3 regions of the Microbacterium longlingense genome follow, and region 3 is predicted to be linked to each of the others. Evidence: predicted binding sites of a transcription regulator. Region 3 holds the regulator's gene; each other region holds the start of a gene.

Region 1 (3,272 bases), on a different contig from region 3:
CCCCGATGGTCGCCGCCATGCGGTGGACGAGCGAGTCCTCGACGGACCTCTTCAGCGCGGAGCAGCTGCGAGAGGTCGAGTCGCTCGTGCAGCAGGAGGGGATGGATCGCACCTCCCTCAGGATCATCGGAGAGGCCGAGGGAAGACCGGTCTGGCTCGGATCTCGCCGCGGGGAGGAGGGGAGCTGTCTCTCGTACGATCATCCGCAGTACGGCAGGGCGACCACGTGCGTCGCGTCGACCGGATCGAACACTGCGCCGCTCGAGCTGGGCTATGCGGTCGTCTCGGAGGATTCGTCCGAGCCGTACGTGAGCATGCTGCTTTCGGTGGGCTGGTCGGAGGGATGGGGTCCGTTCCTCACGGTGGAGCGCGTGACGCGGGGCTGAACGCCGCCGGCGCCCCGGTCCCGTCAGGCGCCCCGGCAGGGTCAGGCGCGGGGCAGGGTCAGGCTCGGGGCACGCGGTCGGCCAGGATCGCGGTGCGTCGATCGCCGATCCGCGTGAGGATCAGCGTCGCCTCGGCGTCGCCCGTGAGCCGCAGGCGCGGGCGGAGGGCGGCGGGATCGACGTCGACCCCGCGCTTCTTGATCTCCAGCCGTCCGATTCCGCGCGACCGCAGCGCCTTCGCCAGGGCCTTGACGTCGGAGGGCAGGATCTCGCGCACCCGGAACGACTGGGCGAACGGGCTGGTCGTGGCGGCGTCTCCGGTGAGGTAGGCGATGCGAGGATCGAGCATCCCGGCTTCCAGGTGCTCCGCGACCGCTCCGATCAGCCGGGCGCGGATCACGGCGCCGTCCGGCTCGTGCAGGTACGCACCGAGCGGGCGGACCGCGGCGTCGGGGGCGTCTGCGGGTGCGGTGAGCTCGTGCGGGCGTCCGCCCTGGATCACGAGGACCGATCGGCGCACGTCCGGGCGCATGAGCGCTCCGGTCCACACGATGAGCTCGAGGGTCGACCCGTCGACGCTGACCCACTGCGTCTCGGCGTCCTGCGGGAGGGCATCCCTGTCGTGGGCCGGCCCGAGCTTGATGCCCGCGGGGTGTTCCGCCGCGGTGCGGAACACCCAGTCCAGCGCGGGGGAGTAGCCATCGGCAGAGACGCGCCGCGTCTCGCCGTGTCCGGCGGTGCGGCGGGCCGGGTCGAGCCAGACGGCATCGACGTCGGCCAGATCGACGTCCTCGGCCCTGCTCTGGCGCACCTGCACGGCATCGCGGAACGGCGCGAGGTTGTAGGCGGCGATCGCGGCCGTCACCTCGTCGGCATCCACCGAGACGACCCGCAGCCCGAGACCGGCGAACGCCAGCGAGTCGCCGCCGATCCCGCAGCCCAGGTCGGCGACCGAGGTCAGCCCCGCGCGGGTGAACCGTGCAGCGTGGTGCGCGGCCACCGCCAGGCGGGTCGCCTGCTCGAGCCCCGCCCGGGTGAACAGCATCCGCTCGGCGAAGCCCGGGAACTTCGCTTCTGCCCGGGTGCGCAGCCGCGCCTGCCCGACGACCGCGGAGACGAGCTCCGGGGCGTAGCCGTCCGCCCGGAGACGGGACACCGCCCGGGCGACGTCGTCGGTGCCCTCCACCCGGCCGAGTGCGTCGAGCAGGCGCAGGCCCTCGGGGGTGAGCAGGGCAGCGAGCTCTGGCATGTCCATCCGGGACAGCCTACGCGTGTGCCCGTCGCGTGATCCGGGTGCGCGGTCGCGTTGGCACTCGCATTGCGTGAGTGCCAGATATGCCCCTACACTGTGAGTTAGCACTCTCCCGGTGAGAGTGCGAACGAGTCTTCTGATGTCTCAGTCAAGAAAGAAGAGGTAGACCGTGTCGGTTTCCATCAAGCCGCTCGAGGACCGCATCGTCATCAAGCAGGTCGAGGCCGAGCAGACCACCGCCAGTGGCCTGGTCCTCCCCGACACTGCCAAGGAGAAGCCCCAGGAGGGCGAGGTCGTGGCCGTTGGCCCCGGCCGCATCGACGACAACGGCAACCGCATCCCGCTCGACGTCACCGTCGGTGACCGCGTGCTCTACAGCAAGTACGGCGGCACCGAGGTGAAGTTCGGCTCGGACGAGTTCCTCGTCCTGTCGGCCCGTGACGTCCTGGCGATCGTCGTTCGCTGAGATCACTACGCGCAGAAGGGGTTCGGATGCTCAGGCATCCGGGCCCCTTCGCCGTTTGCGCTGTTCGAGCCGCGTCGCCCTCCGTGCCGGCGCGCCGACGCGGACCCGGTGTCGTACCCGGACCCGGTGTCGTCGTCGGCCCTTAGAGTGAGGGAGTGACGACGAGTCCTCCTGACGCCCCTCGTGATCCCGGTGGCGGCGTCTCCGCCGATCGGGAGAAAGCGATCGGCACCGGCTATGTCATCGCGGCCTACGCCCTCTGGGGCGTCCTGCCGCTGTACTTCGTCACGCTCCAGCCCACCGGTGCCTGGGAGCTCGTCGCGTGGCGGGTGCTGTTCTCCTTCGTCCTGTGCGTCGCGCTCGTCGTCGTCACGCGCAGCCTGCCGCGGATCATCGCGATCGCACGGACCCCGCGCACCCTGCTGCTGACCCTGGTGGCCGGGGTGCTGATCTACGTCAACTGGCAGGTCTTCATCCTCGCCGCGCTCAGCGGGCATGTGATCGAGACGAGCCTGGGGTACTTCATCACGCCGATCCTGACGATGCTGCTCGGGGTGTTCGTGCTCCGCGAGCGTCTGCGGCCCCTGCAGTGGGCGGCCATCGCGGTCGCTGCGGTCGCCGTGGCCGTCATCGTCGTCGGATACGGGGACTTCCCGTGGGTTTCCGTGGCGCTCGCGCTGACATTCGGCTTCTACGGCCTGGTCAAGAAGTGGATCGGCCCCTCGGTCGACGCCGTCAGCGGGCTCACTTTCGAGTCGTTCTGGTTGCTGCCGATCGCTTTCGTGCAGCTGGTTCTGGTGGGTGCCACGACGGGGATCACCTTCGGCCACGTGAGCGGCTGGCACACCGCGATGCTGCTGCTCACCGGCGTGGTGACGGCCGTCCCCCTGCTGCTCTTCGCCGCCGGCACGCGGCGCACGTCGCTCGTCGCAGTCGGGGTGACGCAGTTCATCGCGCCGATCGCGCAGTTCCTCCTGGGTGCTTTCGTGCTGCACGAGCCGATGCCGGCGGAACGCTGGATCGGATTCATCATCGTGTGGGTCGCGATCGTGCTGTTCATGGTCGACCTGGCCGTCGCCGCTCGCCGATCGCGAGCATGAGCACGGCGCCCGACATGAGCACGGTGCCGGAGGGGAAGCGGATGCGATTCGAGTACGTTGCTCCGTTC
Region 2 (3,272 bases), on a different contig from region 3:
GGTTGGCGTGTCGCTCGTCGGCGACACGCTGGCACGGACCCCCCTCTGGATGCTGGTGCTGCCCTTCCTCACGGGGGTGGGCATCGCCTGGCAGCAGGCCGCGAACGGGCGGCTCGCGCAGCGGGTGGAGTCCCCGCTGGCGGCCACCGTGGTGAGCTTCGCGGTCGGCACTCTCGTGCTGCTGGCCGCTCTCGGTGTGTCGATGCTGTTCCGCGGGGCGCCGTCCGGCCTCCCGGCTGATCCGTGGCTCTACCTCGGCGGTCCGCTCGGAGCGACCTATATCTTCTTCGCCGCGTTCCTCGTGGCGCGCACCGGCGTGCTCCTGCTCGCGCTCGGATCTGTCTTCGGGCAGCTGGCGACCGCGCTCGTGATCGACGTGCTGTTCCCCGCACCGGCGGGGCCCGAGCTGTGGCGCCTGGTGGCGATGGTGGCGGTGGGGGCGGCGTCGGTGCTGGTGGCGTTCCCCTGGCGCCGACGCGCGCGCCGCTGAGCCCTGCGCCGCTGATGCTGCGCCGGCGCGATGTCGGCGGGGACGGGTAGCCTCGATGCCATGACGGAGGAGCTGTCGGAGCGCGACACGGCGATCCTCGACTTCGAGGCGCGGTGGCCCGGACACAGCGGCGCAAAAGAGGAGGCCGTGCGCGCGCGACTCGGGGTGGCGCCGGCGCGCTATTACCAGCTCCTCGACCGCCTCATCGACTCGCCGGCGGCCCTCGGTCGCGATCCGCTGCTGATCGGGCGCCTGAGGCGCCTGCGCGAGGCCCGCACCCGCGAGCGGGACCAGCGGATGGGGGCCAGCGCTGCCCGCGCGGCGGACGAGGGCGCCTCCGGCGAGGAGTGAGTGCCCCGCAGGCACGGCGGCAGGGGCCACCGGTACGATCGGGGGATGGCTCATCCCGTGCGCGACCGCTTCGACGACACCCCCCGCACGCACGGGCGTGTGGGGGCGCACCGCGCAGAGAATCCCGGGATGAACGGCTGGGTCGTGCTGCTGTGGTCGGCCGTTGCCGCCCTGATCCTCGTGGCATGCGGGGTCTTCGCCACGATGCTGGCGATGGACAGGTTCTCGATCGACGACAACCTGTTCGGGCCGGCCGCGGGGACGTCTCAGACGGAGGCGGCTGTGGACACCTCGTACTCCGTGCTGGTGCTCAACGCCACGCCGGACGAGTCGATGGCAACGACCGTGCGTTCCGCCCTCCTCGACGCCGGCTGGGATGACGCTTCCGTCCTGCTGAGCGACGCCGGGAGCCAGGACTTCGCGACCACGACCGTGTACTACGTCACGGAGGGAGACCGCGGCGCCGCCCTCGGGCTCGCCGAGGCGATCGGCGGTGCGCGGGTCGAGCAGAGCGACGTCTACGCCCAGGCCGATGACGCCGGAGTGGCCCCGTTGACCGTCGTGATCGGGCTCGACCGGATCGGTTCAGCCGGCTCCTGAACGCGGCTTGCACTCTCCTGGGGCGAGTGCCAGAATGGGCATTAGCACTCGCATAGTCGGAGTGCTAAAGACCAACGTCTACGTCCAGGAGGGACGACAGAACCCATGGCAAAGATCATCGCTTTCGACGAGGAGGCCCGTCGCGGCCTTGAGCGTGGCCTGAACACGCTGGCCGACGCCGTCAAGGTGACGCTCGGCCCGCGCGGTCGCAACGTCGTGCTCGAGAAGAAGTGGGGCGCCCCCACCATCACCAACGACGGCGTCTCCATCGCCAAGGAGATCGAGCTCGACGACCCGTACGAGAAGATCGGCGCTGAGCTGGTCAAGGAGGTCGCCAAGAAGACCGACGACGTCGCGGGTGACGGCACCACGACCGCGACGGTGCTCGCTCAGGCACTGGTCCGCGAGGGCCTGCGTAACGTCGCCGCCGGCGCCGACCCGATCTCCCTGAAGAAGGGCATCGAGAAGGCGGTCGCCGCGATCACCGCCTCGCTGCTGGACAACGCCAAGGAGATCGAGACCAAGGATGAGATCGCCGCCACCGCGTCGATCTCTGCCGCCGACCCCTCGATCGGCGAGCTCATCGCCGAGGCCATCGACAAGGTGGGCAAGGAGGGCGTCGTCACCGTCGAGGAGTCGCAGACCTTCGGCACCGAGCTCGAGCTCACCGAGGGCATGCGCTTCGACAAGGGCTTCATCAACCCCTACTTCGTCACCGACGTCGAGCGTCAGGAGGCGGTCTTCGAGGAGCCTTACATCCTCATCGCCAACTCCAAGATCTCCAACATCAAGGACCTCCTGCCGATCGTCGACAAGGTGATCCAGGAGGGCAAGGAGCTCGTCATCATCGCCGAGGACGTCGACGGCGAGGCGCTGGCGACCCTGGTGCTGAACAAGATCCGCGGCATCTTCAAGTCGGCTGCCGTCAAGGCCCCCGGCTTCGGCGACCGTCGCAAGGCCATGCTGCAGGACATCGCGATCCTCACCGGCGGACAGGTCATCACCGAGGAGGTCGGTCTCAAGCTCGAGAACACCACCCTCGACCTCCTGGGCCGCGCACGCAAGGTCATCATCACCAAGGACGAGACCACCATCATCGAGGGCGCGGGCGACCCCGAGCAGCTCGAGGGGCGTGTGACCCAGATCCGTCGCGAGATCGACAACACCGACAGCGACTACGACCGCGAGAAGCTCCAGGAGCGCCTCGCCAAGCTCGCCGGCGGCGTCGCCGTCATCAAGGCGGGCGCGGCTACCGAGGTCGAGCTCAAGGAGCGCAAGCACCGCATCGAGGACGCCGTCCGCAACGCGAAGGCTGCCGTCGAGGAGGGCATCGTCCCCGGTGGTGGCGTCGCGCTCATCCAGGCCGGCAAGGACGTTCTCGCGACCCTGCAGCTCGAGGGCGACGAGGCGACCGGTGCGAACATCGTCAAGGTCGCCATCGAGGCTCCGCTGAAGCAGATCGCCGCGAACGCCGGTCTCGAGCCGGGTGTCGTCGCGAACAAGGTCTCTGAGCTCCCCGCGGGCCAGGGCCTGAACGCCGCCACCGGTGAGTACGGCGACATGTTCGCCGCGGGCATCATCGACCCGGCGAAGGTCACCCGCTCGGCGCTGCAGAACGCTGCGTCGATCGCCGGCCTGTTCCTCACCACCGAGGCGGTCGTCGCGGACAAGCCGGAGAAGGCCTCGGCCGTCCCGGCCGACCCGACCGGCGGCATGGACTTCTGAGTCCAGCTCCCTGTTTCAGAAGGCCCCCGGCAGCTGCCGGGGGCCTTCTGGCGTTCGGGCCGGGCGAAGCCCGGCCCGAACGCGGGCGCTCGTTTCCGGGAGCCTC
Region 3 (3,272 bases):
CCGCGGTTGCGGCGGCCACGGCCGCGGGCCTCGCGGTCAGCCTCGACCTCATCTACGGTGCGCCAGGGGAGAGCCTCGCCGACTGGGAGCGTTCCCTCGACGCCGCCCTCGCCCTGGAACCCGGCCACATGTCGGCCTACGCGCTGATCGTCGAAGAGGGCACCGCGCTGCATCGCCGGATCCGCCGGGGCGAGCTCGCCGCACCGGACGACGATCTGCAGGCCGACATGTACGAGCTGGTCGACGAGCGGCTCAGCGCCGCCGGTCTGCACTGGTACGAGGTGAGCAACTGGGCGCGCAGCGAGCGCGAGCGTTCCCAGCACAATCTCGCCTACTGGCGCGGCCACGACTGGTGGGGGTTCGGTCCCGGCGCCCACAGCCATGTCGCCGGAGTGCGCTGGTGGAACGTGAAGCACCCGGCCGCGTACGCCGGCCGCCTCGCCGATGGGTCCTCTCCGGCGGCGGGCCGGGAACGGCCGGATGCCGATGCGCTGCTCCTCGAGCGCATCATGCTGGGGACCCGCCTGTCGGAGGGCATGGCGGTGAGCGATCTGCCCGCGGAGAGCAGATCCCGGGTGGCCGCGCTCATCGCGGATGGCCTGGCGGATGCCGGATCCGCCCTGCGCGGACGCGTACGACTGACCCGGCGCGGACGGCTGCTCGCAGACGCCGTGGTGCGCGAGCTGCTGGACTGACCGGCGCGAAAGGCCGCGCCCCGGCGGCGGAACCGGTAGAATTGGCACTCGCCGACGCGGAGTGCCAGAAATTCCGCGTCATGGACGCAAAAACAACCACATTGACTATCAGGCAGGAGGGCTCGCATGGTCACCGAGAGAAGCCTTCGCGTCCTCCGAGCGATCGTCGAGGACTATGTCGCCTCCAACGAGCCCGTTGGCAGCAAGTCGCTCGTCGAGCGACACGCGTTCGGTGTGTCCGCAGCGACGATCCGCAACGACATGGCGCAGCTCGAGGAGGAGGAGCTGATCGCGGCCCCGCACACCTCGTCCGGTCGGGTGCCGACCGACAAGGGCTACCGCGTCTTCGTCGATCATCTGGCCCGTTTGCGCCCGCTCAGCAGCGCGCAGCGGACCGCCATCGAGAGTTTCCTGAGTGAGCCGACGGACCTCGACGACATCATGGCCCGTTCCGTGCGGGTGCTCACGCAGCTCACCGGGCAGGTGGCGCTCGCCCAGTACCCGACGTTCGCCCAGGCGCACGTGACGCACATCGAGATGGTGGCCCTCAGCTCCCGGCGGATGCTGGTGATCCTCGTCACGGATGCGGGCGGGGTGTCCCAGCGCATCGTGCAGCTGCCGGTGGAGATCGAGCAGACCGCGGTTCCCGCGCTGCGCGTGCGTCTCGCCGCTCAGCTCACCGGCCGCTCCGTGCGCGAGGCGTCGGACGGCGTGCGGATCGCCCTCGCCGAGGACGATCCGTCGCCGCTCGGGCTGGTGCGCGCTGCGCTGCTGCGGGTGGTGGCCGAGGAGCTCGAGGGGTTCCGACAGGAGCGGCTCGTGATGGCGGGGGCGGCGAACCTCGCGCGGCGCGAGCATGACTTCCGCGGCAGCATCCACCCGCTGCTGGAAGCGATCGAGGAGCAGGTGACCCTGCTGCGCCTCATGAGCGAGATGGTGGCAGACGAGCACGGCCTGGCAGCCAGCATCGGTGCCGAGAACGAGGCCTTCGGCCTGACCCAGGCCTCGGTGATCGCGAGCGACTACGCCGGGCCGGCCGGCACGGCCAGGGTGGCCGTGATGGGGCCGACGCGGATGGACTATCCGAGCAACCTCGCGGTGGCGCGGGCCGTGGCCCGCTACCTGTCGCGGTTGCTCGAAGAGGACGAGACCGGACGATGAACCCCCATACGCCAGCCGACCGGGTCGGCGCGGCCGGGGAGGAAAGGTGAAAGTGGCAGACCACTACGACGTGCTCGGGGTGTCGCGCGACGCCAGCGAGGACGAGATCAAGAAGGCCTACCGCCGGCTCGCCCGGCAGCTGCATCCGGATGTGAACCCGGGTGACGAGGCCGCGGAGCGGTTCAAGCTGGTCACCCACGCCTACGATGTCCTGAGCGACCCGGATTCGCGCCGTCGCTACGACATGGGCGGCGACGACGGCGGCTTCGGCGGCTTCGGCGGGTTCGGGGACATCTTCGAGACGTTCTTCGGTGCCGCCGGCGGCGCGCGTGCCGCCCGGCCGCGATCCCGCCGGGAGCGCGGTCAGGACTCCCTGGTGCGCGTCGACCTCGACCTCGGCGACGTCGTGTTCGGCGTGCACCGCGACATCGAGGTCGACACCGCTGTCCTGTGCGAGGAGTGCCAGGGTTCGTGCTGTCAGCCGGGCACCCAGCCGGTGCGCTGCGACATCTGTGGTGGTTCCGGCCAGGTGCGCCAGCAGGTGCGGAGCCTGCTCGGCAACGTGGTCACCAACCAGCGCTGCGGATCGTGCGAGGGGTATGGCACGACGATCCCGCATCCCTGCACCACGTGCCACGGTCGCGGGCGGGTGCGCTCCCGGCGCACCGTCTCGCTCGACATCCCGGCCGGTGTGGAGACCGGGCTGCGCCTGCAGCTCCCGGGCTCGGGAGAGATCGGCCCGGCGGGCGGCCCGAACGGCGATCTCTACGTCGAGGTCTCCGTCGCCCCGCACCCGGTCTTCAGCCGTGAGGGCGACGACCTGCTGGCGACCGTCGAGGTCGCGATGACCGACGCGGTGCTCGGCACCGCCGTGACCGTCGACGGGCTCGATGGGCCCGTCGATCTGGAGATCCGACCCGGGGTGCAGGCCGGTGACGTCCTGACGATCAAGGGGCGCGGGATCACCCCGCTCCGTGGCACGCAGCGCGGCGATCTGCGCGTGGGCGTGCAGGTGGTCACGCCGACCCGCCTCGACGCCAAGCAGCGCGCGCTCATCGAGCAGTTCGCGGCGCGGGCCAAGCCGCCCAAGCCTCGTCTGTCGGAGTTCCATCAGGGGCTGTTCTCCAAGCTCCGCGACCGTTTCCGCACCGGCTGATCCGATGGCGCTGCACTTCGTCGTCGATGCCGCCGCGCACGCCGGTCCTGGCGACCTCATCGAGCTCGTCGGGGCGGAGGCGAAGCACGCCGCCGCCGTGCGTCGTGTGCGCGAGGGCGAGGAGCTCACGGTCGGCGACGGAGCGGGGGCCTGGCTGACCGGTCGCGCGGAGGGCGTGTCGCCGGCGCGTGTCGGCGTGCGGATCACCGCCCGCCAGGATGTGCCGCCCGTGAGCCAGCGCGTTGTGCTCGCCCAGGCGC

What was found. Region 3 encodes HrcA, which represses chaperone genes, less so after heat shock. Its sites were predicted from a motif close to TTNGCACTCGNNNNNNNCGAGTGCNAA; they were not measured.
Region 1: the regulator HrcA is predicted to act here: its motif matches at 1,693-1,719, upstream of groES (co-chaperone GroES).
Region 2: the regulator HrcA is predicted to act here: its motif matches at 1,483-1,509, upstream of groL (chaperonin GroEL).

Annotation. Positions count from the first base shown of each region.
Region 1 is NZ_JBYRJA020000008.1:77,997-81,268, reverse strand. Features, by position in the region: gene AC3RXY_RS12360 (hypothetical protein) at 1-386, shown strand, start outside; gene AC3RXY_RS12355 (THUMP-like domain-containing protein) at 445-1,641, opposite strand; gene groES (co-chaperone GroES) at 1,808-2,104, shown strand; gene rarD (EamA family transporter RarD) at 2,260-3,204, shown strand; gene AC3RXY_RS12340 (LLM class flavin-dependent oxidoreductase) at 3,201-3,272, shown strand, end outside.
Region 2 is NZ_JBYRJA020000001.1:263,765-267,036, reverse strand. Features, by position in the region: gene AC3RXY_RS01255 (DMT family transporter) at 1-490, shown strand, start outside; gene AC3RXY_RS01250 (DUF3263 domain-containing protein) at 551-841, shown strand; gene AC3RXY_RS01245 (LytR C-terminal domain-containing protein) at 887-1,441, shown strand; gene groL (chaperonin GroEL) at 1,547-3,166, shown strand.
Region 3 is NZ_JBYRJA020000002.1:358,617-361,888, forward strand. Features, by position in the region: gene hemW (radical SAM family heme chaperone HemW) at 1-695, shown strand, start outside; gene hrcA (heat-inducible transcriptional repressor HrcA) at 822-1,856, shown strand; gene dnaJ (molecular chaperone DnaJ) at 1,909-3,012, shown strand; gene AC3RXY_RS04675 (16S rRNA (uracil(1498)-N(3))-methyltransferase) at 3,017-3,272, shown strand, end outside.